Regions from separate parts of the Ferdinandcohnia sp. SAFN-114 genome, predicted to be linked through region 3. Evidence: riboswitches for the same ligand, from Rfam matches in the RefSeq annotation. Region 3 holds a riboswitch; each other region holds the start of a gene.
What was found. A riboswitch is a leader RNA that binds a small molecule or an ion and turns the genes downstream of it on or off. The one in region 3 is predicted to bind cobalamin.
Positions count from the first base shown of each region.

Region 1: another riboswitch for cobalamin. It lies ahead of ACR65M_RS08195 (ABC transporter substrate-binding protein); the one in region 3 lies ahead of ACR65M_RS06510 (ribonucleoside-diphosphate reductase subunit alpha).
Region 2: another riboswitch for cobalamin. It lies ahead of ACR65M_RS03325 (DUF4430 domain-containing protein); the one in region 3 lies ahead of ACR65M_RS06510 (ribonucleoside-diphosphate reductase subunit alpha).

Region 1 is NZ_JBPFDQ010000019.1:18,833-27,268, reverse strand. Features, by position in the region: gene ACR65M_RS08210 (cobyrinic acid a,c-diamide synthase CobB) at 1-276, opposite strand, end outside; gene ACR65M_RS08205 (adenosylcobinamide amidohydrolase) at 273-1,763, opposite strand; gene ACR65M_RS08200 (FecCD family ABC transporter permease) at 1,760-2,827, opposite strand; gene ACR65M_RS08195 (ABC transporter substrate-binding protein) at 2,790-3,782, opposite strand; cobalamin riboswitch at 3,959-4,160, opposite strand; gene ACR65M_RS08190 (molybdopterin-dependent oxidoreductase) at 4,379-4,969, opposite strand; gene ACR65M_RS08185 (Crp/Fnr family transcriptional regulator) at 5,075-5,758, opposite strand; gene msrA (peptide-methionine (S)-S-oxide reductase MsrA) at 5,939-6,892, opposite strand; gene ACR65M_RS08175 (CBO0543 family protein) at 7,536-8,024, opposite strand; gene ACR65M_RS08170 (carboxymuconolactone decarboxylase family protein) at 8,384-8,436, opposite strand, start outside.
Region 2 is NZ_JBPFDQ010000006.1:58,426-66,861, reverse strand. Features, by position in the region: gene ACR65M_RS03345 (cytochrome c biogenesis ResB family protein) at 1-340, shown strand, start outside; gene ccsB (c-type cytochrome biogenesis protein CcsB) at 343-1,515, shown strand; gene ACR65M_RS03335 (response regulator transcription factor) at 1,696-2,412, shown strand; gene ACR65M_RS03330 (ATP-binding protein) at 2,409-4,196, shown strand; cobalamin riboswitch at 4,298-4,522, shown strand; gene ACR65M_RS03325 (DUF4430 domain-containing protein) at 4,875-5,291, shown strand; gene ACR65M_RS03320 (ECF transporter S component) at 5,291-5,794, shown strand; gene sigX (RNA polymerase sigma factor SigX) at 5,906-6,454, shown strand; gene ACR65M_RS03310 (RsiX family anti-sigma factor) at 6,432-7,664, shown strand; gene ACR65M_RS03305 (peptidoglycan DD-metalloendopeptidase family protein) at 7,921-8,436, shown strand, end outside.
Region 3 is NZ_JBPFDQ010000014.1:21,351-29,786, reverse strand. Features, by position in the region: gene ACR65M_RS06510 (ribonucleoside-diphosphate reductase subunit alpha) at 1-1,773, opposite strand, end outside; cobalamin riboswitch at 1,917-2,114, opposite strand; gene ACR65M_RS06505 (GNAT family N-acetyltransferase) at 2,212-2,721, opposite strand; gene ACR65M_RS06500 (VOC family protein) at 2,880-3,290, shown strand; gene ACR65M_RS06495 (GNAT family N-acetyltransferase) at 3,325-3,864, opposite strand; gene ACR65M_RS06490 (5'-nucleotidase C-terminal domain-containing protein) at 4,003-8,436, opposite strand, start outside.

The sequences.
Region 1 (8,436 bases), on a different contig from region 3:
TCCCATAACTCCTTCTATAATTGAAATATCTGCATCACGATTTCCATGTGTGAAAATATCCAAAACTCTTTCATGAGTGAGCATCCAACTATCTAAATTGCGTGAAACTCGTTTTGTTACAGCTGTATGATAGGATGGGTCTATATAGTCAGGACCACATTTAAAGCCTTGTACGCTTAGCCCTCGTTTCATGAATGCTGACATAATACCAATTGTTAATGTTGTTTTTCCAACGCCACTTCCAGTACCTGCAATTACAATTCGTCGTTCGGTCATTTACTTCCCCACCTTATTTCGTTTGGACTACTTTGTAAATACTTTTGGATAGCTTCTTTTGTTGCTTCATACACGATTTGACCTATAGCTTTTCCAACAGTGGTTCCTGAACCTGCATATGGTGTTTTCTCCCCTTGTTGAGTAAGACCTAGAAGTAGTGAATCCGTTGATGTACCAGTTGCAATCGTGTTGGAGTGTGGATCTTTAATATTCATGTCTAGTAATGCTTTTGTTTTTGCTTCTGTAGCTGACATAAAGCCATTTACAAGTGCACCATCTGTAAAATGTGAATCAATGAACAGCATGGTGTTGATTGTACCTACTGATTGACTCACCTTAGAATGGGTACGACTTGAAATATCGACAGCATTCCCGGTACCTGCAGTTACAACAGCTAGAATTTGAATACCTTCAAATTCTTCATGACGTATAACCACATCCTTTAATTGAACAGCTGTCATCATTCCAACCGCTTGCTCATAAGGAATAGCGTACTTTGTCATCCAATTTCGCAAATCACGGTCAGGTGCTGAGCAATTATAATTCTTATCAACATAAAAATTACAAAAATGCCTTAACCATTGAATACCATCACCGATGACCCCATTCGAAATTGTTCGTAAAGGGTGATCGAACTGAATGTGAATATACTCTTTCGTTTGATGAATCTGATAAGAATTTTCAAAACGTGTACAAGGTTCTGCTTGATGATAGCCTGGTGTCATAAGGAGTTGCGGTTTTGAAATTGTCGGATGAGACCCAAGCTTAATATCCACTTCATATACCTTCTTTAGTAGGTCGGTCTTTCTGAAATTGTCAACATCTCCAACTTCTAAGAAACAGCCCTTATGAAGCATGGCGATTCGATCTGCATATTGAGAAGCAACATTTAAATCATGCAGAATGGAGAAAATGGTTAACCCCATACTTTGCTGCCGTTCTTTTAATAAATCCAACATTTGGAATGTGTGTTTCACATCTAAATGATTCGTTGGCTCATCTAAAAGTAAAATCTCAGGTTCTTGCGCCAATGCCTTAGCTAATAACACCCTTTGCTTCTCGCCACCACTGATCATTCGGAATGGAATTTTTCGAAATTGACTTATATTCGTTATTTCCATCACCTCTTCAATGACGTTCCAATCTACTCGGGATAGCTGTTTAAATAAACCTTTTTGATGTGGATACCGCCCTAGACTCACAATTTCTTCCACTGTAAAATCAAATGAAACCTGCGCCTCCTGAGTAAGAACAGCCACTTTCTTCGCCTTCTCAAGCTTTGAAAGAGTGGAAATTTCTTTACCAGAAAGGAATATATCACCTTTTATGATCGGCAATTGCCCAGTTATCAATTTAAACAAGGTTGTTTTTCCACTTCCATTTGGTCCAAGAAGTGCAAAAAATTCTCCCTGATGAATCTCAAGATTTATTCCATTAATAATAGGAGAATTCGAATAACCACCAACTAAATTGTTAACAGTAATCATCTTCGTTCCCCTCCAACTCTCTCTCTGATTAATAATAGGGCAAAAACAGGTGCACCTATTAAAGCTGTAATAACACCAATTGGCAGTTCTTCTGGAGCAATAATACTTCTTGATACTAAATCAGCTACTATAAGAAATGCTCCACCTACCATTAGGGAAAGTGGTAGTACATGGCGATGATTTGGCCCTGTAACAATACGCACTAAATGTGGGATGACAAGTCCTACAAAACCAATCGATCCAGACACTGCAACGGCGGCTCCCGTTAATAATGAGGCTCCGATTAGGATATACAACTTTCCTTTCTTCACATCAACCCCAATATGATCTGCCGCCTCCTCCCCAAGAGCTAACGCATTCAACTCCCGGTAATGGTAGAACAAAATAAAGGAACCACACAACATAAATGGAAGAATCAACTGAACATGACTCCAGCCTCTTAGTCCTACACTGCCATATAACCAATAGATAATTTGAGTCATTGAATCTTGGTCGCTTAGTGAAATAATGAGGGAAACAACTGCTCCAATAAAAGAACTTACAATTATCCCCGCCAAGATAATGGTTTCAATCGCTAAGCTTCGACTACTCAATCGAACAAGTCCGAATACAATAAGGAGTGAAATAAAACCACCTACGATTGCAACAATAGGAAGAGTAAAGTTTCCTAACCCCAAAATCGTAAACTGAAAAAATAAAACAATTACTGCACCAAGAGATGCACCAGATGAAACCCCGATTGTATATGGATCCGCTAATGGGTTACGTAATAATCCTTGGAATGCTGCACCCGCTAATCCAAGAGACGCACCAACAAAAAATGCCAGCAATACCCTAGGTAATCGGATATTCCAAATGATCATTTCTTCATTTCTAGCAACCTCATTAAGCCAGCCCCAACCAAATGTGTTGTCTAGCACAATATGTAAAATGGTTGGAACAGGCACGTGGACACTACTAATGAATACGCCTAGGAGGGCTGTACTAAGTACAAACCCTCCACTTAGAATATATAACCAAGTAATTTTATTTATTAAAAACTTCTGGATAAATAAGCTTCGCAAGAGTCTCGACTCCTTCAATTAACCGAGGACCTGGTCTCGTAACCGTATCATTATCAACATCAAAGACCTGTTTATTTTTAACTGCAGGAACTTCAGACCAGCCTTCACGCCCATATACTTCTTCAGTGGGATTATCTATGTAGTAGCCATACGTTGTAATGATGACATCAGGATTTAATTGGACAATTTCCTCCTCTGTTAACTGTACCCACCCTTCATGCTCCTCTGCTGCATTAATAGCTTGAATTGCCTCAAGCATTTCATGCATAAACGTATTGGTTCCTGTTGTAAAAATATCTGGTGCTGGCGAAACCTCAACCCAGACTTTCTTTTTATCTGTAATAGCTGAAGCTTTTTCCTTGATTTCATCAAAGCGTTGCTTCATATTTGTCACAATTTCGTTTGCCTCAGTCGCAGTTCCTGTAGCTTTCCCAATCATTTCTATATGTTCATACGCATCTTCAAATGAAGAAGCACTTCCAACGACAATCACATCAATTCCTGCATCTTCAAACTGCTTTAATATTTCAGGATGTGTATTGTAATGATAATCAGTAACAAGAGCTAGGTCTGGAAGAAGTGAAAGAACCAATTCTGCATTGATATCCTGTGCACCTACTTTTTGTATTTCAAGTGCTTCTGATGGATAATTATCGTAATCCGAAACTCCAATGATTTTTTCTCCTAGGCCAAGTGCAAATGCAATTTCTGTATTACTTGCCTGTATGGAGACAATTGATTCAGGTTCTTCATCAATCGTAACTTCTCGATCAGCACTGTCTATAATCGTGATAGGGAACTCTTGATTAGCGTTCTCCCCTTCAACATTTTCAACGGTTTTTTGAGCCTTTTCATCTTGAGCCGTTTTTTCTTGTGTACCACAACCTGCAACAATACCCATGGTAAAAAGAAAAATAAGACTAAACAGACCCCATTTTTTCAACATTTCCTTCATTTTTTTATCCCCCTTCAAATTTTGAACACAAAAAAACGCCATTCCACAGGAAGAGCGTTTCGTAAAGGCATAATAAAGGTTATTTGCTTAGAACTCCAATAAAGCAATCCTAATATAACAAATATAGTAACATATGATCATTTATTTGCACTTTAAACGTTCCTTTCCTCGAGGAAGCTTAAAAAACAAAATAGGCAGGTCTCCTGACTTGCGAATCAACGGTCGGTTACTCCTTCCCATGTTACATACACAGTGGATATTTATAACCTTCCTCCTCGCTTACAGTGGCGGGACCGTGTTGGACTTACACCAACTTCCCTCTTAGTCTCACATTCTCTCATAGAAGAATGGTAAGAAACCTATTTGCGAAATATTCATTTTTTTGTATTCTGAGAAATTATAATACAACCCTATTGTTTTGTAAATAGGAGTTAAGGTCATTTCAGTTCCTTTTATGAAGTATAATAGAATTAACCAATACAGTTGAAGAAAACCTTTGAGAATCAATCATTTAATAGGAAATAGACGTGTCGATAAACACGTCTATTTTATTTTATGGGAAGCAAAGTATAAAAAAGTTTATGTACTTAACTGTGTTAACGGTATCGCTCTTCTTTAAATGGATTGGCCGTCATCGAATAGCCACGCTCTTCCCAATAACCAGCCTCGTCTTCCTTCATAAACTCTATCCCTGAAACCCACTTTGTGCCTTTCCATAGATAAAATTCTTCTGGTGGAATAAACCGTAGTGGATAACCATGTTTTAGATCAATATCTTGCCATTCATGATTTTTATCCTTCCATCGGAATACAAATAAAGAATCGTCCCCTAATAAAGGTTCTAGCGGTAAGTTTGCAGAATAACCAAATCTCTCCCTATTGGAGTAACCGTAAATTTTGATGTATTTTACGCCTTCATTCATTTCAACTAATTTCAATAACTCTCTAAGCGCAATGCCTTCAAAAGTTGTATCAAATTTAGACCATGTGGTAACACAATGCATGTTTACGGTTGATATGGTTTTTGGAAGCTCCATGAATTCCTTATAGGATAAGGACTTTTCTTGCTTCACTTCTCCAAAAAGTCTGAAATTCCATGTGATTTCATTAAACTCGGGAACATCCCCTGTGTGCAGAATTGGCCATTTTTCTGTTTCAAATTGCCCAGGTGGAAGCTGCCTTTTCATCTTACACCACCCCTTTTTCATTTTTAACGCTACTTAAATCACTGTGCTTTGTATAGTATGCTCCAAGCCTTTTCCTTTATAAACATGATATGAAAGCAGTATTGATTACACCTCCTCTACCCCATACACTTTCTTAGCCAGAGCTGTATTAATTTTTAATGGCTTCCTCGTAATGACTTGTTCCCTTTCTAATTCTCCTAATAATAAACTAACGGTTTCTCTTGATGACCCGATCATACTTGCGATGTCATGCTGAGTAATCTTGACCTCAACTGTTTGCCATTCCCCACTTCTTACACCAAATCGGTTACTTAACTGCATAAAAAGTAAAAGAATTCGATATTTGACATCTTTATAAGCAATGCTTTCTGTTATTTCGTACACTTCTTTTAACTTTGAGGTCAGTATAGTTATAAGTTTTAACGAAATATCGGGATGTTGACGTAGTAACTGTTCAAAACGCTCCTTTTCTAGCGAGCAAACAAAGGAATCAACCATCGCTTCTGCATAAATGTTAGATTCTGTTAAGGAAAAACTAGAAGTTTCTCCAAAGATATTACCTTCACTTAAAAGATCAATTGTGAATTCCTTTCCTGTTGAGGATATCTTATATAAACGAACCTGTCCTTTTTTCAAGAAAAACAACGACCTCATTTGTTGAGTCGGACTTAAGATAATTGTACCTTTTTTAATAGGGACGGTTACCGTTACTTCGTCTAACTTCTTTAATTCCTCTTCTGGTAGCTCATCTAGTAAATTAATTTGTGAAAGCAACATGAGTTTATCCATGTCTTCACTCCCCGTTATACCGTTTTATAATCATTTCATAATCAAAAACCAGTAAATAGATCGATTTCTTCTTTGCATTTACAATCACCTGATAATATATGTAAAACCATATCCATTGTAGCATTGATGCTTTAAATATAAAAAAACGTCCTAGAGAAGTCTCCAGGAACGTTTTCTAAATTATTTAAATAACCGAAGGTATTCCCCATAGCCTTCTTCATTTAGCTTTTCAGTTGGGATAAATTTAAGTGCTGCAGAGTTAATGCAATATCGAAGCCCGCCTTTATCTCGTGGTCCATCATCAAATACGTGTCCTAAATGGGAGTCTGCTGATGAGCTTCTGACTTCAATGCGTCTCATCCCATGGGACGTATCTAGTTTTTCAAGGACTTCTTGATGCTTAATAGGCTTTGTGAAGCTAGGCCATCCACACCCGGAGTCAAATTTGTCCAATGAACTAAATAATGGTTTTCCAGAAACGATATCAACATAAATTCCTTCTTCCTTGTTATCCCAAAATTCATTTTGGAAGGGTGGTTCCGTACCATTCTCTTGAGTCACATGGTGCTGTATAGGAGTAAGATTCTTTATGTTTTCTGCATGGTGTTTCTTCCAATTTTCCCGAATAAATCCCGCTCGTCCAGATCCTTCCTTGTACATATTATAATGAAAGGAATTCTTTTTATAATAGCCTTGATGATATTCTTCTGCTGGATAAAACACAGATGCCTCTTTGATTTCTGTCACGATTGGCTTTGAAAACTTTTTGCTTTTCTCTAATGCCTGTTTGGACTCTTCGGCTAGTCTCTTTTGTTCCTCAGTATGATAAAATATCGCCGTTTTATAGGACTCACCGCGATCACCAAACTGACCATGTGCATCGGTTGGATCTATTTGTTGCCAGAATAGTTCTAAGAGCTTTGTATACGGGAACACATTAGGATCATACGTAATTTGAACTGCCTCATAATGACCCGTTGTGTTTGAGCATACTTCTTCGTAGGTTGGGTTCTCTTTATGCCCACCTGTATAGCCTGAAACTACATCAATAATGCCTGGTAACTCATCAAATGGCTGAACCATACACCAAAAACATCCACCAGCAAATGTAGCTAATTCATAATTTGTTGACATAATCATGCCTCCTACTAGTACTTAGTTTTACCTAAACCCTATCTTTTCCTTCAATTTTGAAAGAATCCCTCAGAACATTAGGGGCACTCTTAAATCTTTTCTCAAGGTATCGAATCTATATATTAATTTCTTCTTTTATGGTATTACATTACATACACTACTTGGATCTCTTGCAAGCTGTCAAAACTACATTGCCAATAATACCACTTCAGTTACTACCTTATGAGAGGTAGATTCTATATTACAATATACAAATACCATGATTAGTTCCTCCTCCAAAGTGTTTCTAATAACTTACACTTACGATTATACTTGGAATCCCTTTTAAAAAATGTAAGCTGCCTTACATTTTTAATGAATAATAAAGTAAGTAATATTTGAACCTCTGCAATTAGTGAATAGTCTGTTTGACGGGATGGATAAGCTGCCTTTAGTTTAAGATAAATAATTTCACAATCTATTACATTTAAATAAAAAAGGCTGCCTTAGCAACCATAGCGGAGACTTACGCTTTGTCCTTTTGATACTATGAAGGTCTGCACTAAAATTATCTTTAAAAGAAATTCTTAATTAAATAACTACGAATAATAGACACTCCAGAGAATTGCTTCTAATTTATACGTTTTCTTCATTGTATAAACCTTTAGTATTCATTTATATATTGCTTATCTTTAAACTTATCTATTATTTTTATCAGACCAACCAAACCTCTAATAATAAACAAAGTAAAATTAACACTTGCAAATGTATGGAAGGCAGACCATTTTTTCCATTTGAATAATCCCGTGTTCTTTTCCATAAACCATTGCCCAATACTCATTGGAACACTAAAAATTAAACTTTTTAATAATATTTTGCCAAAATGATCATTATACGAGATTTTGACCCATATCACACTTAAAAGCGGGAAAAATAACATGTCGTAAATAATATTCGTTTTGAAAATTTTAGGAAAAGGACGAATTGGATATTCAAGTTTTTGTTTTCCAACAACGTAAGCATCAATTAGAGTAGCAATAACACCCTTTGCGAAGAAAATCAAAAGATTTTCTCTCATTTTTGGTCCCTTAAATAAAAATGGGATAGAACCAGTACATAACGCCACTAGTAATTTTAACAACTTTTTTTCCACTTATTAACATCCTCTCATTTGCATTAATCGTGCCATTCTTAAATTACCCAAAACTAAACATTCCTACCGGTCGTTTTTAGAATTTTTTTATTACAAAACGAACAAAACGGTCCTATGAATGAAAGCTTTCTCTTATTCAACTATCTATTTGTGTTAGCTTAAAAGCTACAATAAAAAGGTGCGTAATCCTTATGGATCAACGCACCTTTCGTTAAGTAGAATCTTTTACAATCTCTTGTGTATGAAGATGATTGCGATCAATTTATACTAGAAAATTTATTTTGTCGTAAAGTAGAAATTTAAAAGCATACAGACTGGTTCTTTTGGATTCCATTTGTCAAATGGATTGTTCAGATTAATTACATCTCTGTTGCTGTATTCCCCATTGCAATAGAAATTCTATTCCAATTGT
Region 2 (8,436 bases), on a different contig from region 3:
TCAGCAAAATATCGAACCTGTGGGTGAGAATAAGTATAAAATGGCTTTTTCTGGTATTGATATGAAGAATGTATCTGGATTAACAGTTAGAAGAGACTTTACTTTATGGTTACTTGCTGTGGGTGGTGCAATCTTTATGATTGGTGTTATTCAAGGATCATACTGGCATCATCGTCGGATCTGGATTCAGCGAAAAAATAATGAAGTTATTGTTGCAGGACATACAAATAAAAACTGGTTTGGTTTGAAAAATGAAATTCGTTATGTTTTGGCCGATACCGGAATCGCCGAACCTATCGATCAAGTTGATGCGAAAAATAAGGAAAGTAAGGAGGGATAAAAATGGCTGAATTAAGTTCAAATTTACTATATGCTGCTTTTATTCTCTATCTTGTGGCAACATTTGTATTTGGTGGAGCGATTCGAGATAAAAAAAGTTCAAATGGATTTAACCGCTGGTCCCATGTCGGAATTTCTATTACAATCATTGGATTTGCTGCACAGTTAGGCTATTTTTTTACAAGATGGATTGCAGCAGGACATGCACCAGTAAGTAACCTATTTGAATTTATTACATTTTTCGGTATGATGCTAGTCCTAGCGTTTATCATTATTTACTTTATATATAAAACAAGTATTTTAGGACTGTTTACTTTACCGATTGCATTATTAGTTATTGCTTATGGAAGTATGTTTTCAAGAGAAATCTCTCCATTAATTCCAGCTTTACAAAGTGACTGGCTCCACATTCACGTTACAACAGCGGCATTAGGGCAAGCAATTCTTTCAATAAGTTTTGTCGCAGGAATCCTTTATCTTTTAAAAGGTGTAGATCAGTCTGTTAAAAGCAAGGAAACATTCTGGTTAGAATTTGTTATGTATACATTAGTTGTTGTTGTTGGATTTGTAGCCATTTCAACTGCATTTGGAGCTATGAAATATGAATCTGTGTTTTCATGGGTCGATAAAGACGGCGTTGAAGCTGAGATGGTATATAAATTACCTGCTTTGGTAGTACCTAATGAAGGCGAATTACTAACAGATGGCAAGTTTTCTAGCGGGATTGAATTACCTGCCTTATTAAGTGCTAGAAAAGTAAATACATTACTTTGGTCAATAATTTCAGGATCTATACTATATGGATTACTTCGTTTGATTTTACGTAAACGAGTAGGTGCAGCTCTACAGCCTTTAACAAGAAAATTAAACCTAGACTTAACGGATGAAATTGGTTACCGTTCAGTAGCAATTGGGTTTCCAGTTTTCACGTTAGGCGCGTTAATTTTTGCAATGATTTGGGCGCAAATTGCATGGACTCGCTTCTGGGGCTGGGATCCCAAAGAAGTATGGGCACTTATTACTTGGCTCTTCTATGCAGCATTTTTACACTTGAGGCTTTCAAAAGGCTGGCATGGTAAAAAATCTGCATGGCTTGCGGTCGTTGGATTCTTCATTATTATGTTTAATACTATATTTGTAAATTTAGTTATCGCTGGATTACACTCATACGCATAAGAAAAGAAGCCTTCATCATGTGATGAAGGTTTTTTATCTAACATTTATTGTGGCGAATTATCGACTTTTCTCTCATTGGATAAACTAGTGTGATATATGTTATAGCAAATTATGAAATTTTTATGTACGATAGTGTTGTAGAGAAATATTCTTTCGGAAAGAAAATGGAGGAATAAGAAAATGGAAAATGAAGCGAAAATTTTAGTTGTCGATGATGAAGAAAGAATTCGTCGTTTACTTAAAATGTATTTAGAAAGAGAAAATTATGTAATTGAAGAAGCGGAGAATGGAAATATTGCCTTAGAAAAGGCTTTGAAAAATGATTATGACCTTATTCTATTAGACCTCATGATGCCAGAAAAAGACGGAATTGAGGTATGCCGCGATTTGCGTGAGAAAAAATCAACTCCAATTATTATGCTTACTGCAAAAGGAGAAGAAGTAAACCGCGTGCAAGGCTTTGAAGTCGGTACTGATGATTATATAGTGAAGCCATTTAGTCCAAGAGAAGTTGTTCTTCGAGTAAAAGCTTTGCTAAGAAGGGCCTCACTTACAACCTATCTTCAAACTGAAACAACTGCTAAAGATGTAATCGTGTTTCCTCATCTAACAATTGATAATGATGCACACCGTGTGCTTGCAGATGGCAAGGAAGTAGGCTTAACACCGAAGGAATACGAACTCTTATGCTTTTTAGCAAAATCACCTGACAAAGTATTTGACCGTGAACAACTATTAAAAGAAGTATGGCATTACGAATTCTTTGGTGATTTGCGTACTGTAGATACACATGTGAAACGCTTGCGTGAAAAGTTAAATAAAGTGTCTCAGGATGCAGCAAAAATGATAGTAACTGTATGGGGCGTAGGTTATAAATTTGAGGTCGGCCAAGAATGAAATTTTGGAGAAGTGTAGTAGGAAAACTATGGGCAACCATTCTTTTACTGTTTTCCTTTGTGTTATTTGTTTTAACAATACTCTTCATGGAGTATTTTGAGAATTACCATATCCAAGAAGCTGAAAGAAGTTTAACTCAACTTGCTGCTAATATTGCTGTTATTATGGAGCAGCATGAGGATAAAAATGTAGCTAGGACCCTTGCGTGGGAGCTTGTGAATGATGAAACAAAGGTTATTATAGCAGCAGACGAAAACACGTTATGGGTATCTCCAGATCGAGCGGCTGTACCCAACATTCCCGTTACAGTTATTACAGAAGACCCAGATCTTAAACGTGTTATTACAAACGATCAAAACGCAAGCAAAAAGATAAAACTAACAGAGAATGAAAAAACTTCACAAGAGCAAAGACAAGAACTATTTGTGGTTGGTGCCCCACTTCACATCGAAAATGATCAGATGGGTGCAGTTTTTCTCTATCAATCCTTAGATGTAGTTCAAAAGACTACCAGGGATACAACTCAATTCATAATATTGGCTGCTGGTATCGGAATTGTCCTAACCACAGTTTTTGCCTTCTTCCTATTAACTCGTATTACAGCTCCGTTACGGAAAATGCGGGAAGCCGCTACTGAAGTAGCTAAAGGGAAATTTGATACAAAGGTTCCTATACTAACTCATGACGAAATTGGCGCTTTAGGAATGGCACTAAACCAAATGGGGAGGCAGTTGAAATATAACATAAATGCCCTTAATCAGGAGAAAGAGCAACTTGCAAGCATATTAAATAGTATGGCGGACGGAGTTATCACTTTAAATCGTGATGGCACGATATTGGTAACAAACCCTCCTGCAGAACGCTTTTTGCAAGCTTGGTATTACCAACAAGGTATGTATCAGGACGTTGGTCAGGAGCTTCCACCAGAGGTCAAGGATTTATTTCAACGTTCCGTTACATTTGAAAAGGAGCAATTTATTGAAATTAGTCTTCAAGGTAGAACATGGGTTATTTTAATGAGTCCGCTTTACAATCAGACGTATATAAGGGGTGCCGTTGCAGTACTTCGCGATATGACGGAGGAAAGACGTTTGGACAAGCTACGTGAAGATTTTATTGCAAATGTTTCTCACGAACTGCGAACTCCGATCGCAATGCTCCAGGGCTATAGTGAAGCAATTATGGATGACATAGCGAGCTCCGAGGAGGAGCGAAAGGAAATTACCAAAGTCATCTATGATGAGTCATTAAGAATGGGTCGACTTGTCAACGAATTATTAGATTTAGCTAGAATGCAATCAGGGAATATTACCTTAAATAAAGAAAAAGTTGATTTCGATACCCTTATTAATCGTGTGATTCGGAAATTTCAAGGTTTAGCTAAGGATAATCAAATAACTCTAACTGCAAAAAAGGTAGACGAAATTGGTGAAATTTATATAGACTCTGATCGCATTGAGCAAGTTTTTACAAACTTAATTGATAATGCGATTAGACATACCGATGAAAATGGTCAGGTTGAAGTACATGTTACTGGTCAAGAAACCTCAATAAAAGTTGATATTAAAGATACAGGTTCTGGTATTCCAGAAGAAGATTTACCTTTTGTATTTGAACGTTTCTATAAAGCGGACAAGGCTAGAACAAGAGGGAAATCTGGTACTGGTTTAGGGCTTGCGATTGTAAAAAACATTGTTAGTGCACACAACGGGAATATATCAGTCCATAGTAAGCTTGGTGAAGGAACGACATTTACATTCGTAATCCCTCGAAAAAGTGAATAATTTGAAAGAACATGGCGAAGATTCTTGTTCCATAAGAAACAATTTCCTTGTAAAATAAAAACTCTTCTTGTAATATAGGGATTGTTAAATAGAAAATTAAATATTTATTGAATCTTAGGTGTCAGAGAATGTAGATATTTCTTTATTCTCTCTAAGACTTAAAAGGGAATCTGGTGTAAATCCAGAACTGCCCCCGCAACTGTAAAAGTGGACGAAATGAGAAAAACCACTGTATGACTGGATGGCAAATGCTGTTCAACATATGGGAAGGACTCAAAGTAGGAAGAAGCTTAAGTCAGTAGACCTGCCTAATTCATTCCTTTTTTAATTCTCCGGGGTGCGGGAATTTGCGTTAAAACACCATGCTTTTTTGTTGTTTTTCTGTTATATCTTCAAAGCTCACCCCAAGGGTGAGCTTTTATTATTTTATTCCGCAGAAGCAAGACACTTCTGCGAAATAAAATAATAGCCTCCGGCGGATAACACGACTTTTCAAAGGAAATTTTCGATCTGTAAGATCAAAGACTAAGAACGCCACATCCTGTGGCAACGTCTTTATGACCCACTTCCTGTGGGCCTAAAACTCGGGCGCAAATACGCCAAGGCGCATTTGATTCGATGTTAGGTGCATAACACACTTATTCATACACATATTTTAACAAAAGGGGAGCTAGAAACATGAAAAAACTATTAGTTTCTTTACTATCATTGGGAATTTTATTTGGATGCAGCAATGCCCCATCTACAAATGAATCTTCCAACAACAAAGCTGAAACTGTAGATAAAGAAGAAGCAGCAGAGATTGTTACAGTCGTTATATCCAAAAACAATGGTGAAGAAATCATTGAAGAAAAAGAAATTAAAATTGAATCAGGAAAAGAAGTTACAGTTATGGACATCATGGAAGCAAACTTTGACGTCGAAACACAATTCGATGGTGCTTTTGTTGCCAGCATTAATGGCGTTGCAGGAAGTGAAGAAGAAAAGACATCATGGTTTTATTCTGTTAATGGTGAAGAAGCTATGGTAGGAGCTAATGAATACAAATTAGAGCCTGAAGATAAGATCGAATTCGATCTCCATAAGTGGGAATAATGAATTTATCCGTTAAAAACTTAACGCTCTTATCGATGCTAATCGCATTGTCCGTTGTAGGTCGTATTACATTTACATTCCTTCCGAATGTTCAGCCTATGACAGCGATTATCGTGATAACTAGCTTATTTTTGGGTCCCATCTATGGTGTGATTGTTGCTGTTTTTGGTTCTATATTAACGAATCTTGTAATGGGAATGGGTTTATGGACTATTGGCCAAATCATAGCATGGGGGATAATTGGGTTAATCAGCGGTGCATTACGAAAGTATCGAGATCGAATTCCTGTCATATTATTAGCCATATATGCAGTATTCTGTGGTTTCTTATATGGCTTTGTCATCTCAATTCCTCTCTATTTATTCTCGGGTAAGTTCTTTGCCTATTACTTAGCTGGATTACCATTTGATATGAGTCATGCAATTGGAAACGGAGTATTTTTTCTCATACTATATCCAATCTTGAGATTACTATTTTTAAAAAATGTAACAATTGCAAAGTAAGGAAGAATATTACCAAAATATTCTTCCTTTTTTTATTAATTCATACTATATTGGGAGTGTAACTTTTTTTATAAAACATTCGACTAATGAAATGAACGGGAGGATTTGCAAATGGATTCCTTGTTTGAGGAACTATATGAAAAGTATCATCACGATGTCTTCTCCTTCTTATTTTATATGGTAAAAAATCGTGAACAAGCTGAAGATCTCGTTCAGGAAGTTTATATAAGAGTTTTAAAATCATATGATAGATTCGAAGGAAAAAGTAGTGAAAAAACATGGTTGTTTTCAATTGCAAGACATGTCGCGATTGATTCGTTCCGGAAACAAAAAGGGTGGAAACAGCGAATAATGGATTCCTTTGATTGGAGTCGTCAAGAGGTAAAAGATTTTGCACCACTTCCGGAAGAAATAGCATTGCAAAATGAACAAGTTCAAATGATGTACCGTTGCTTGGAAAACTGTACAACAGATCAGCGTATGGTACTGATATTACGATATATCCAATCACTTTCGATTGCAGAGACTGCTGAAGCTTTAGGGTGGACGGAGAGTAAAGTCAAGACAACTCAGCACAGAGGTCTAAAGGTATTAAAGAAGTATATGGAGGAATCAGGCGTAAAGGAGGGGATAGATGATGAAAAAATCAAAGTGGAGTGATGAACAACTCGAGCAGATGCTTACGCAAATGCCAGGTGTAAAAGACAAACGGAAGCCACAAGAGATTTATCAAAATATAACCCTTAAAATGAATAAGAAAAAGAGAAAAATGTGGCTTGTCCCTACCCTTGCATCTGCAGCAGCAGCGCTTCTATTATTCATCTTAGCTCCTTCTTTCATTAATAATATGAACAGTTCAAGCTTCGACTCAGCACAAATGGCAAGAGAAAATACAAACATTACTATGGATTCAGAGAATAGAGAAGCATCATCAAAGGACGAATCATTTAGCACATTGCAAAAAGAAGAGGAACCACAACAAGATGAAGAGGCTGGAATATATTCATTTGAGGGACAGCCAAGCAATAGTTACGCTGTAAAAACTGTAGGGGAAAATGAAGTCCTTCTAACATATGGTGTGTATTTGGGCGGTGTAATGTTTCCTTCTGTCGTTTCGGTAATCGTCGATTCTAACGGGGAAAATGTTGTTGAACAATGGCAAAAGACAGTTCCAAGAGTAAATGAAGTTATTCGTAAAAACAAGGAATGGGGCATTGACGAAATATCAAATTCATATTTTGAGGATTTTTCAGAAGTTGTAACGAAAGACAATTCAAAAGCTGTAAGGGTGGACGTAAATAACTCAATTAATACTGAGTCTTTTGCTACTGCTGAAGCTGCAGAATTTTCACATACAATTAGTTCGTTCCGTTATTTGTTAGAAGACTATCAACATGTTGAACTTTTCCAAAATAATCAACAAGGAATTACTATCGGGCAAACGGGTATCATTGAGAATTATATTGATGTTGAAAAAGATACCAAAAAGGCATACCTGTATTATATAAATGATAGTTCAGACCGCAAAATATTAGCTTTAACTTATGAGGATTTTAATACGATTGAACAAGCACTGGAAGCTATGAAAGTGGAGGCTAAACAAGGCGATTATAACCTACATCCACCAATTATATCTGAAATTAAACAAATTAAAGCAGATGGTTCTAATTTAGAAATTCATTTTAGTGATGACTCGGACTTAGAGAATACAGATAATTATATCCTTATGCTAGATGCAATTATGCTAACCGCTAAAGAGTTTAATTTTGAGACTGTTACTTTTTATGGAAATATTGACCAAATTGGTGATGTGAGAATAGGGGAACAGGTACCTGTACCACTCGCACCAAATCTAATTCAATTGCAATAAGAGACACGAAGTTGTCTCTTTTTTTTTTGCTTTAAATATATGATTTGGATAGGTGTAACTAGGCAGCATGACCTTCTTGGTTATGAAAAGTATTACTTTATTTACATAATTTAAGAAAATTTTTCAAATAATGTAAGGGTGTCCCTTATTTGCTTAGTAAATAGAGAAAATGTTAGATAGGGGGTGTCCTTGAATCTAAACATAACGGGTTCACATTTTCATAGTATCTTTGTTCAATATTTTGAGGAGGATCAAAATGTTTGGTAAACGATTTGCAATTGTTGCTATTTTAGCAGTTTGTACAGGATTACTCTTTATGGGAGGACGTAATGTCATCGCACATGAACTACCTAGTAACACCGCAACAGAGGAATGGGCATGGCCAGTCATAGGGAGAATCACTGATACATTCGGAACGAGACAGGGGAATCACAAGGGCTTAGATATCGCTGCTCCACTTGGTGATCACATATATACGGTTGAGGAAGGAATCGTGAAAAAATCATATTACAAGGGTTCATATGGGCATGTCGTTTTTATTGAGCATCCTAATGGATATGAGACAGTGTATGCACATTTAAGTAAGCGAAATGTTCAAGAAGGAGAAAAGGTCGTAAAAGGTCAATTAATTGGTCATATCGGTAGTACGGGCAATTCAACAGGTCCACATTTACATTTTGAAGTACATAATGGAGAATGGAATGCTTCTAGAAATAATGCGATTGACCCTCTTTATATGCTAACCGATGAACAAATTCTAGTTCCTACATTA
Region 3 (8,436 bases):
TTTTTCCTTTGCAAGCTCCATCGATGATTTGATCGCATGATAAGCAATTGCTTCATATAGTTCATCAGCATATTGAACAGCCTCATCTGATTCCCAGTAAATTCCCTTTACTGCTAAAAGATGATGCCACCCAAATGTACCTAAGCCTACCGCCCGAAACTTCTTATTTGTGAGATCAGCTTGTTTAACGGATATCGTATTCAAATCGACAACATTATCAAGCATCCTAACCTGAATTCGAATTAAACGTTCAAGTACTTCGTCCCCAATAGCTCTTGGTAGATTGACAGATGAGAGATTACAAACCACAAAATTACCTGGTTTTCGAATGATTACAATATTTCCTTCATCGTCGATATACTCCTTCGTAATCGCTGTTGCTGACATATTTTGCGCGATTTCTGTACATAAATTACTACAAAAAATCGAAGTTCTTCCCTTTCCTAGTAGATGCTTGTTCGGATTCTGGCGATTTACTTCGTCACGATAAAACATATATGGTGTTCCTGTTTCTAGTTGAGCAATCATAATTCTTGCCATGACATCCATCGCTCGATACGATTTACGTGGTAAAAGTGGATGATTCACAGCTTCTAAGTATTTTTCAGTGAAGTATTTTTCATCCTCTTCATCGTAAAAATCTTCGAGTCCTAACGGATTTCCTTGCCCATCTCTCCAGCCCATGATTTGCTTTACTTCATGTGGACAAAAAGTGTGCCATTCCCCAATACTTCTACCATTTTCATCTACCTCTTGCAGCTTTTCCATAAACAAATCAGGTACGGAAACCCCCGTAAAGATGTCGTGAGCCTTCCGACGTTCATCTCCATTATTTGTCTTTAAATCTAGAAAACCATTCATAATATCTTTGTGGAAGAGATCTAAATAGATTGCGATTGCTCCTTGTCGTTGTCCTAATTGATCAACACTTACTGCTGTATCATTGATAAGGCGAACCCAAGGAACGATCCCGGAAGAATTTCCTTTGAATTTCTTTATGTCAGATCCTAGCGCGCGAACCTTGCCATAGTATACGCCAATTCCACCACCATCTTTTGATAATCTAGCAATATCCCAATTGTTTAAATAGATTCCATCAAGTGAGTCCTCAACAGTATCAATGAAACAAGAGGACAACTGGCCAAAGCTTTTACCAGCATTTGATAGAGTTGGTGTGGCGACTGTCATATATAAATTACTTAATGCCCAATAGGCCTCTTTCACATAAGTAAGTCGAACCTCTCTTTCCTCATGCTCCATTAATGTCATAGCAATTATCATGAATCGCTCCTGTGGAAGTTCGTAAATATTTCGTTCATAATCCCTTGCAAGATACCGATCCGCTAATAAAAATAAACCGATGTATGTAAACAAATGATCTTTATCTGGATCAATTACCTCTCCTAGTTCAAGTATCTCCTCCTTAGAATATGAGTTTAATAATTCATCAGAATATATTCCTTTTGATGTAAGTTCCTGTAGCAACTCATACAAACTGCCGTATTTTAGAGCACTGTTGTAATTTCGATTCGTTGCAGCTTTTTCATACAGTTCATTTAAATAGAGATTAGCCGCTAAATATGTCCAGTTGGGCTGATCCATGGCAATTTTGTTTAAGGAATAAAAAAGTGCATGCTGGTTCGCTTCAACTGTATTAAATTTTATTTCCTGCAGTTTGTTTCGAATTTCGGTAGTGTCAAGTTGGTAGGTACTTTCTGCATATTCAAGCGAGTGTAATATGGAATCCAATTCCCCTTGAGTTGTAATATTCATCTATTTCTCTCCCTTAACAAATTATTCGTTAAAATAAAAAATCCGCCCAATTCAATTGAGCGGATGAAACGATAACATCAAGAGAGCACAAGAGTTGCTCTACCTGTCGCCACCGTTTCATCTTCCCAATCCCCGAAGAAGGTGAAACATCTTAAGAAAAGACAGGTCTCCTGACTCATGCGTCGCTCTACTTTGAACCCTTCCCATATAAGTACCTTTATTTAAGTTATCTTATACAGTGGTCTGTTCATTTCGTCAGCATTTACAGTTGCGGGGGCAGTTCTGGACTTTCACCAGATTCCCTTTTAAGCACAAATGGCATCTTTTTCCCAAGGCTAAACACAATATGTAGTTGTTAACATTCAAATTCTATCAATATATACTATCACATTTAATAATACGGGACACCTATTATTTTAGCAAGACAAAAATTGACAATTATTTCTCGAGAAATAATACCATGAGCTCTTCATCCCGATATTGGCCGTTGTATTTAATGGCCCTTTTATCAACAGCAAATGATTGAAAACCTAGTTTTTTGTACAATTCTTTAGCTGGTTTATTCTCTGCATCTACTGTTAAATATATCTGCTCGATTTCAGGGAGATTTACTGCCATTTTAATAGCTTCATTTAGCAATGCATTTGCAATTCCCTTACCTCTTTTTTCATCATCAACATACATCGCCACAATAGTAGCCCTATGTCTTATTTTTCGACGTGTTTCCCTGACTAAGGTTACCATCCCCACTAAATGTTCACCTTCGAATGCCCCAAGCGTTATTATTTCTTCAGATTGAAAACTTTTCTTGTACTCTCCTATTGGGTTATCATTATTTTTTGCTTCATCATACGTAACTAAAAATGCATCAGGGTCAGTTGTTAGTGCTTTTAATCGCAACCTAAAATAGCTTTCAGCATCCTCTGGCAAAAGTCTTCTGATAAACATATCGCACCTCCGAAAAAGAACATTTGTTCTTGTGTTTTGTATTTTATTTAAATATAATGGTACATGAGGAAAAAATATACAATCGTGTATGATTTCTTTAGTAAATAGAAAACATAGTGTAGGGCAACTTGCTGATATTAAAAAGGAGTGTTTTGTGAATGAAAGGACAAGCGACACCTTATTTAATGTTTAATGGGAATGCGAAAGAAGCCTTGGAATATTATCAGGAAATATTTGAGGGCGAAATATTGGATGTTCAAACATATGCTCAGGCAGGCTATGAAACTCAGGACTGGGCTAATGACCGACTTATTCATGGTAAGTTCAAAAAGAACGAACTCTTACTAATGGTATCAGATGACTCTCCCGACCAAAGTGTAACCTTTGGAAACAATATCTCTTTAGTTTTGGAATTTGAAAGTGAAGAGGAAATTACGAAAACCTACAATGACCTAAAGCAAAAAGGAACTGTGTTCATGGAATTACAGGATACCTTTTGGGGTGCAAAATATGCAAAAGTAAAGGACCAATTCGGGATTATTTGGGACTTAAACTATGAAATGAAATAAATTAAATTCCCCTAGCATCTAGGGGAATTATTTTTTATTTCTTCCATTCATGTTTTAGCAAACCATAGGAGTACATATCAAATCGCTTCCCGTCACGCTCTAGAAATTCTCTTGAGGTGCCTTCTCTAACAAATCCCAACTTTTCATATAAGGCGATGGCCCTCTCATTGTACTGAAAAACGGTTAATTGGATTCTATGAAGATTTAACTCTTTGAAAGCAAAATCCAACACGAGTTGCATGGCTTCATACCCAAGCCCTCGATTACGGTTTCCTTCTCCACCAATTGCGATTGCAAGCCAAGCATTTCGATGTGGCCAAATAATGCTGTCGATGTCCACAAATCCAACTAATTCCTTAGTCTCCAATTCTTTAATCCCAAATACAAACTCTTTCTCGTTTTTCTGCTCAACCCACTCTTTAAAAGCAGAAGGATGTTTAGGAAAGGATGGTAAAGTGTCTAGATTTCTAAGAAATTCCTGATCCTCATACCAACTTACAATGGTCGGAACATCTTCTTCTTTAATTCTAACAAGCTGTACCTTTTTTCCTCTTAACAAATTGTACGTAATCATTCGAATAACTCCCTTATTTTTACTAAGAAAGTAATTCAACAATTATTGTAAAAATCCTTTAGTAATATTTATTAGGTCATTAAAAAAAAGAGAGAAAACACTATGTTTTTCTCTCTTTACTAGATTGTTGACAGTCTATTAAGCTGTTTTTCTTCTGTTTACATAGAGGATACCAACAGCTATAAGGATTAACACAAGACCGATAACTAACAAGTTAGCGGAATTCGTTGCTGTAATCGGAAGCTTTTTGCCACCATTGGCATTCTTACCACCAGATTCTGTTGTCGTTGAGTCATTCGTATTATTATCTTTTTCATCAGTTTCTGGAGTTTCCTTAGAATCCTTAACCTCTAGTACACCAAATGTACTGAAGTGATCGGTAGTGGCTGTAATTTTACCATCTTTAAAGTCGCCACCCACCAATTCCCATTTCTTACTTTCTGGATTCCAATAGAAGACCTTCACTTTTTTAGGATCATCCACCGTTTTAGGGTCAACCGAAAAAGTCATTGTGACTTTTTCGTTAAACTTGTGATAGCCCTTGCCCTCAGATTTGATTGTAAAATCATAGGCAACTATAGCATCCTTACGGTTGTCCTTCTGTACTTTAATTTCCGTTTCACTATCAGGTAAGATAGAAGAAGGAATTTGAAGGTCAACCACGCCATTTGAAATGACTAATGTTGCATTTACTGCTTTAAGTTTCGCAATGGCCTCAGAGCTTAATGATACAAAAATTGTATTTTTCTTAGCAGGGACTTCAACTCTAACAATAGCGCCATCTTTTAGATCTCCCAAATCATCTGCTGTTACTACATATTTATTTCCTCTTTCGACATCCGGATTAACAACAATAATTTGAGGTCCTTCCGGTTCTGTTTCACCTGGTGTTGAAGTAATATCAATGATTCTACCTTCAACCTCAGTTGGGATTCCCTCGCTGCCAATGCTTACTAAATGATCACGGAAGTTTTCCCAATCAGAAAGTCCTAAATCTGTTACACGGCCTTCTTCGTATGCTTTTGCAAATACATCATAACCATCTCCACCTTTAGCTGTGAATGCATTGGTTGCTACGATATATGTTGTATTTTCATCAACTGCTACAAGGTTTCCTTTAGCATCTTCAATGTAAACTTCAACTACACGTTCGCCTGCTGGTTTTGTAGAATCGAATTCTACCTTTCCTCCAGCAACATGTAAAAAGCCGCCATTCTCTCCCGGATACTTGCTTAAAGAAATTTCAAATGCAGCTTTCAGCTCAGCACCTGTTACTTCCATCGTAGCTAACGTGTTACCAAATGGAAGAACTGTGATTACTTCACCTACTGTGATTGGTCCTTCATTTATTGCTGCACGAATGCCACCGCCATTTTGTAAAGCCATCACTACATTCTTTCCAGTAAATTCCTTTGCTTTTTTAAGCATTCCATCTGTAATTAAGTTTCCTAAGATTGTTTCGTTTTTACGTACACTTGGTTTTGTATTGTCACCATTTGTACGTGGGTTTGCTAATTCTATAGGGGTTGATACTCCGATTTCCTCTTGTGCTACTTTGTCCACTTGTTCTTTGAATGGTGCTAACACTTCTGCTGCTTTGGGATCAGCCTCTTGATCACCGATTGAAATTAATTCCCCCGCATGTTCAATTACTACACCATTTTCATTAAATACTATATCTAGGACGCCTAGGTTACTATTCGCATTACCTGTTTGAACGATTACAGTAGGTGTATCATCTTTCGCAACAACAGATGGGACATCCAAAGCTGTATGACTATGCCCACCTACAATGACGTCAATGCCTTCTACTTGTTCAGCTAAGATTAAGTCGTTATCTACGGCAGCATTATCATCATAACCAATATGTGTTAATGCAATAATCTTGTTAACACCTACTGCTTCAAAAGCTTCAACAGCATTTTCTGCTTCTTGTAGATAGTTTTCAAATGCGATGGAGCCTGGGCTTGAAATGTCGACAGTTTCTTCAGTTGTTAATCCGAAAATACCCACTTTCTCACCGTTTACTTCTTTGATGATTCCATTGTAAATTTGTCCATTATTAATATCTGATGCGATAGAATCATTGAAAATTCCATCGAAGTTTGCATCCTTCGAGAAATCAACATTGGCACTTACAAATGGGAACTGAGCTCCCTTAATAAATTCAACTAATTTTTGATGTCCTTCATTTGAAGAACCTAAGTCAAATTCGTGGTTACCAAAGGTCATTGCATCAAAGCCCATTAAATTCATCATAGCTAAATCTGCTTTTCCTAGGAACTCATTAAAATATAAGGTTCCTGTAAATGCATCCCCAGCATGAAGAAGTAGTGCACTCGAATCTTTAACTCTTTGCTCTTTCACTGCAGTTACCGTTTTAGGCATGTTGTCTAAAGAAGCATGTGTATCGTTAGTATGCATTACCTTTAATTTAAATTGACCTTCTACATCAACGATTCTGCCTTCAACCTCAGTTGGAATTCCCTCGCTACCAAGACTTACTAAATGGTCACGGAAGTTCTCCCAATCAGAAAGTCCTAGGTCAGTTACGCGACCTTCTTCATATGCTTTTGCAAATATGTCATAACCGTCACCACCTTTAGCTGTGAAGGCATTAGTTGCAATAGTATACAATTTATCGTCTTGTACTTCTACATACTCACCATTTTCGTTCAGGTATGATACAGATACCACACGATCATGTTCTGGCTTAGTAGAGTCAAACTTAACTTTACCGCCAGCAAGATGTAAGAATCCACCATTTTCTCCAGGATACTTACTCACGGAGATTTCAAATGCCTCTTTTAATTCAACACCTGTAACATCCATTGTAGCTAACGTATTACCAAATGGTAGAACGGTGATTACTTCACCCGTTGTGATTGGACCAGCATCGATAGCAGCACGGATACCACCGCCATTTTGTAAAGCCATTATTACATCTTTACCAGTAATTGATTTTGCTTTTTCAAGCATACCATCTGTAATTAAGTTTCCTAAGATTGTTTCATTTTTACGTACACTGAGTTTTGTATCATCACCATTTGTACGTGGGTTTTCTAATTCAATAGGAGTTGATACCCCGATTTCTGTATTAGCTACCTCTTCAACTTTTGTCTTGAATGGTGCTAATACGGCCTGAGCTTCTTCGTCAGGATCTTGCTCTTTAATTTCAATTAATTTACCATTATGTGTCTCTATTACTCCATTTTCATCGAATTCAACGTTAAGCAAACCTAAGTTACTATTCGCATTACCTGCTTGAACGATTACGGTAGGTGTCTCATCTTTTGCAACAATGACTGGTTCAGCCAATGCTGTATGGCTATGTCCACCAACAATAACGTCAATGCCTTCTACTTTTTCAGCTAGGATTAAGTCGTTATCTACCGCAGCATTGTCGTCATAACCAATATGAGTTAATGCAATAATCTTGTTAACACCTTGTTCTTCGAAGGTTTTAACGGCTTTTTCAGCTTCTTGTAGATAGTTTTCAAATGCGATGGAGCCTGGGCTTGAAATATCGACAGTTTCTTCAGTTGTTAATCCGAAAATACCCACTTTCTCACCGTTTACTTCTTTGATGATTCCGTTGTAAATTTGTCCATTATCAATATCAGTTGCAATAGAATCATTGAAAATCCCATCAAATTTAGCATCCTTCGATAAATCAACATTGGCACTTACAAATGGGAACTGAGCTCCCTTGATAAATTCAACTAACTTTTGATGTCCTTCACTTGAAGAACCTAAGTCAAATTCGTGGTTACCGAAGGTCATTGCATCAAAGTCCATTAAATTCATCATGGCTAAATCTGCTTTTCCTAGGAACTCATTAAAATACAAGGTTCCTGTAAAAGCATCCCCTGCATGAAGGAGTAGCGAATCAGGATTTTCTACTCTTATTTCCTTCACTGCAGTTACCGTTTTTGGCATGTTGTCTAAGGAAGCATGAACATCATTTGTGTGCATGATCGTTAAGTCATAATTTTCTTTTAGGTCAACTTGAACCATTACCGGGTCATGGTCACTCGCACGCCCCGCCATATCTGTAAAGTCTGAATTAATGTGTAAAATGTCAATTTCAGTACTAGGCACTAAGTTATTTGATACCACAATGTGGTCTAGGACCTGTGAATTACCTTGGAACAGATATGTGTAACGATCACTTTGTTCAACATGGTTAATCATGTTGGTCATTAAGTCGCCTTCAAGAATTTTTAGAGACTCAGCGAATTGATAATCGTTAAAATCACCAACTGATACAATATTTGCATCCGGGTTATCAACTTTGATTTCCTCGATAAAGTCATAAACAATATTTGCAATTTGTTTACGTTGGACTTCACTGCCATATACCGGCGGTTGTGTTGAACCGAACAATGGAGTGTCGCCAGATTTGGAGTTCCAGTGGTTTACAATAACTACTACATCTTCACCATTGAAGGTAAATTGTGCTGCTAATGGTTTACGACTATTTTCAAATGCTGTATTTGTAGGATCAATTCGTCCAGGGTTATGAGTTAATTTACCATCTTCATAACCAACAGCTGTTGTTGCATCACCGGC